2 regions of the Enterobacter cloacae complex sp. HYC080_NIDB genome follow, and region 1 is predicted to be linked to the other one. Evidence: riboswitches for the same ligand, from Rfam matches in the RefSeq annotation. Region 1 holds a riboswitch; the other holds the start of a gene.
What was found. Region 1 has a riboswitch for thiamine pyrophosphate ahead of thiC (phosphomethylpyrimidine synthase ThiC). Riboswitches for the same ligand answer to the same signal wherever they lie in the genome.
Positions count from the first base shown of each region.

Region 2: linked by a shared signal. The riboswitch ahead of thiM (hydroxyethylthiazole kinase) and the one ahead of thiC (phosphomethylpyrimidine synthase ThiC) in region 1 are both predicted to bind thiamine pyrophosphate.

Region 1 is NZ_CP114212.1:4,316,301-4,318,501, reverse strand. Features, by position in the region: gene thiC (phosphomethylpyrimidine synthase ThiC) at 1-1,316, opposite strand, end outside; TPP riboswitch at 1,396-1,507, opposite strand; gene O1723_RS20485 (Rsd/AlgQ family anti-sigma factor) at 1,562-2,059, opposite strand; gene nudC (NAD(+) diphosphatase) at 2,155-2,201, shown strand, end outside.
Region 2 is NZ_CP114212.1:1,553,275-1,555,475, reverse strand. Features, by position in the region: gene thiD (bifunctional hydroxymethylpyrimidine kinase/phosphomethylpyrimidine kinase) at 1-510, opposite strand, end outside; gene thiM (hydroxyethylthiazole kinase) at 507-1,277, opposite strand; TPP riboswitch at 1,313-1,409, opposite strand; gene O1723_RS07340 (glycoside hydrolase family 32 protein) at 1,688-2,201, opposite strand, start outside.

The sequences.
Region 1 (2,201 bases):
GGCACATGTCCAGGGCCTTCAATCATTACCTGTACGTCATACTCCCATGCAATTTTTGTCAGTTCGCCCAGCGTGTGCAGCTCGGCAAACTGCGCTTCGTCGTTGGCATCGCGAATGGAGCCCGGACGCAGGCCGTCGCCCAGCGACAGGGATACGTCATAGGCAGCGCAGATTTCGCAGATCTCGCGGAAGTGTTCGTAGAGGAAGTTTTCCTGATGATGTGACAGACACCATTTTGCCATGATGGATCCGCCGCGGGAGACGATGCCGGTCAGACGTTTTGCGGTCATCGGCACGTAGCGCAGCAGCACGCCAGCGTGAATCGTGAAGTAGTCCACGCCCTGTTCCGCCTGCTCCAGCAGCGTGTCGCGGAAGGTTTCCCAGGTGAGGTTTTCGGCGATGCCGTTCACTTTCTCCAGCGCCTGATAAATCGGGACGGTACCAATCGGGACCGGGCTGTTACGCAGGATCCACTCGCGGGTTTCGTGAATATAACGGCCAGTTGAGAGGTCCATTACCGTGTCCGCGCCCCAGCGCGTTGACCAGACCAGCTTTTCTACCTCCTCTTCGATGGAGGAAGTGACGGCAGAGTTACCGATATTGGCATTGACCTTCACCAGGAAATTGCGGCCGATAATCATCGGTTCGGATTCCGGGTGGTTGATGTTGGCAGGGATAATCGCGCGGCCAGCGGCCACTTCGTCACGCACAAACTCCGGCGTGATGTTTTCCGGCAGGCGAGCGCCAAATCCTTCACCTGGATGCTGGTGGCGCAGCACTTCGCTACGGATACGCTCGCGGCCCATGTTTTCACGAATAGCGATGAACTCCATCTCCGGCGTGACGATCCCCTGGCGCGCATAGTGCAGCTGGGTCACGCGTTTGCCCGCTCTGGCGCGTTTTGGCGTCAGCAGACCGGTGAAACGCAATTCGTCCAGACCATCGTCGGCCAGGCGCGCTTTGGTGTACGACGAGCTTTGTTCGTTGAGTTCTTCACAGTCGTTACGTGCGTCAATCCACGGCTGGCGCAGCTTTGCCACACCCCGCTGAACATTGATGGCAACAGAGGGATCGCCATACGGGCCGGAGGTGTCATACACCGGGACGGCTTCGTTATCTTCATATTGCGGGTTATCTTTGCTGCCGCCGATAAGCGTCGGGCTAAGCTGGATTTCGCGCATCGGCACGCGAATGTCGGGCTGTGAACCGGTGATGTATATGCGCTTCGAGTTCGGGAAAGCGGTACCTTCCAGGGTATCGATGAAGTGTTGGGCGTGTTCGCGCTGTTCGCGACGGGTCAGTTTAGTGGTAGACATAGCTCATTCCAGAAGTGAAGGACATGGCTTGTCAGACGACGGATGAAGCAAGAGAAGATCGCCTCAGGGGCGATACAACAGCAGTGTGACTCTTGTTCCCTTCGCAGGTATTAACCTGATCAGGTTCCGCGGATCCCGAATTAACGGTCTCAGCCCGCGCGTTTAAGCGCTGGGCACTCCGACAAGAAAAATCCCCCTCCGCAGAGGGGCGAATGGTTGTAAATTACTCGTTAACGATTAAGAACTCAAGCAGGGCGCGCGATGTTGTCTTCGTTACTCACATCCAGGCCGTTATCCAGGACGAGGGCGATCAGCCTGTCTTCCAGCGTGAATCGCTCTTCCAGCGCTTCGCCAAGATCGGAAAGCGCCTGCTGGAACTCAAGATAATTGTCGTGATCGATGGCATTTTCGAGCGTGGAATCGTAGTAATCCATGATCTGCTGGGTGTTGGCTTCCAGCAGCGGATAGAGTTTACTGGCCGCTAAATACGGCGTTGTCCCTTCCATTTCGCGGATAATACGTTCATAAATATTGAAATGTCCGTCGGACAGGTAGTCGACCAGGCTCTGACAAAAATCATCCAGCGCTTTTTCATTCAGCCGCATAAACGATTCTTTGCCAGGCTTAATACCGACCAGATTGTAATAAGCCACGAGTAGATGCTTGCGTACATGTAGCCAGCGATCCACCAGTTTGTTACTTCCTCTAACGCGCTCAGTCAGGCTTTCTAGCTGGTTTAACATGGTTGACTCCGCAAGGTTGAGAATTGAATCTGCTTATCCAAAATGTAACCACAATGCTAACAACATGTCAGTGAAGCGAAGGTAGTGCAATAGATATGGATCGTATTATTGAAAAATCAGATCTGGGTTGGTGGATCGTCAG
Region 2 (2,201 bases), 1.8 Mb from region 1:
ACACCCCATCGCCAGCAGCGCGTTTCCCTGCGCTTTCATTTCACGTTCAGTTTGCGCATGCGATGTGCCTAACAGCGCGGCGGCCTCCGGCAGATTAGGGGTAATGAGCGCCACCTGCGGCAGCAATTTCTGGCGCAACGTCTCAACCGCGGAAGCGGAAAGCAGAGGATCGCCACTTTTTGCCAGCATCACGGTGTCCAGCACCACGTTTTGCACCTGATAACGCTTCAGTCGTTCTGCCACCGCTTCAACAATGTCCGTTTCGGCCAGCATGCCGATTTTGGTGGTATCAATGCGCACGTCGCTGAACACCGAATCAAGCTGCGCGGCAACAAAATCCGGTTCGATTCGGTAAACCGACTGCACGCCGCGCGTATTTTGCGCCACCAGCGCGGTAATCACTGAACAGCCGTACGCGCCGAGGGCCGAGAAGGTTTTCAGGTCAGCCTGGATACCCGCGCCGCCGCTGGGGTCGGTACCGGCAATGGTCAGGGCGTTAATCCGTTTCATGCCTGCTCCTCCAGCGTATAAAGCGCATCAAGGAACGCGCTGGCAAAACTGCCTGGCCCGCGAGCGTGCGTAACGGCAATCGTTCCGGCACGCTTCATCCATCCGCAGGCGGCGGCAACGTTATCCAGCCTGTCGCCCGGCAGCGAACAGCAGGCCGCGACGACGGCGGAGAGCGCACAGCCCGTACCCACTACGCGGGTCATCAGCGGGTCGCCGCCCGCAACCGTTCGGGTGCGCTGTCCGTCAGTGATGTAATCTATTTCCCCCGTCACCGCCACAATGGTATTAGTCTGACGGGCCAGCGCCTGTGCAGCTGGCACCGCGCTGACCGCGGTATCGGTGGTATCAACGCCGCGCCCACCGGCGCTCATTCCGGCAAGGGCAAGGATTTCGGAGGCATTGCCGCGAATGGCGGCCGGTTTAAGGGCAAGAATTTGGTGGCAAAAGCGGGTGCGGAACATCAGCGCGCCCACGGCCACCGGGTCCAGCGTCCAGGGCTTTCCTGCCGCCACCGCGCTTTCAATCGCCCGACGCATCGACTGGGCGCGTGGCGAGGTCAACGTGCCGACGTTTATCAGCAGGGCATCGGCAATCCCGGCAAACTGTTCAGCTTCTTCGGCCTCAATCACCATCGCAGGGGATGCGCCAAGCGCCAGCAACACGTTAGCCGTGAAGGTCTGTACGACATCGTTGGTCATGCAATGGGTAAGCGGAGAACGGGTACGGAAATGATGTAAAACGTGTAAATCGAGCAGGTCAGGCTGCATGGGTTCGCTCCTGCCTTGCGTGAAGAAGCGATGACCGGTGAGGCATCTGACTTCCCTACGCTGGCATTATCCAGATCAGGTAATACGGGTATTTCTCAGCCTTCACAAAGAAGGGCACCCCGAGTCAAAATACTTTTAAAACAATGAGTTAATTAACGCTTATTGCTGTTGTTTAGTGTAACCGCGGCGGCGTGCCAGGCGCAAGGGGTTTCGATTTATCGCGGTACTCATCACAGCAGAGACCGGGAAAGGAATCACCTGTTCATCTTCGTTTATTACTCTGTCAGAGCAGATCGGCGGTGAGTAAAGAAGCAACGTAAAACAAAGGCGTCGCCTGTCGCCTTTTTATTTGCAGACCATACGGATTATGACGTCAGGAAATTCAGGACGTTATTCCTGACGTCATTCGTTTACCCTAATTGCCATGCTCCGGCATCGATAAGCGAAGCGGCCCCGGTCCACGCGAACAACGCCAGTTCGCGACACTCTGCATCAGGGTAAATGCGGCTGCTCAGGCACGCCTCCCCTTCATTGACAAACACTTCCACTGACGAGCTGTCAACGAACAGGCGCAGGCTTAGCGTGTCGTTCAGGTTCAGCGCGACGCTTCGGGTACCGCACAGGCCATACTGCGGATAATAACGCTCCAGCACCAGGCGCTGCATCTGCGCATCAACATAGACGCGTAAGCCATCTCCAAAACGAATGCCGTATTGCTCTGCACCGCTGTTGGCGCAATCCCACTTCAGCATGACCTCCATCGCGTCGCAGTGTTCCACCAGAGTAATCTGCTGGTTTTTAAGAGTACTTACTGGCCAGGGGAACCACTCTCCCCGGAGGCCTTCGACCTCTCTGGCCGGTCGCATTTGCAGGCGGTTATCCGCACTCAGCGTCAGTTCACGCGGTAAAGAGAGCATGCCAGCC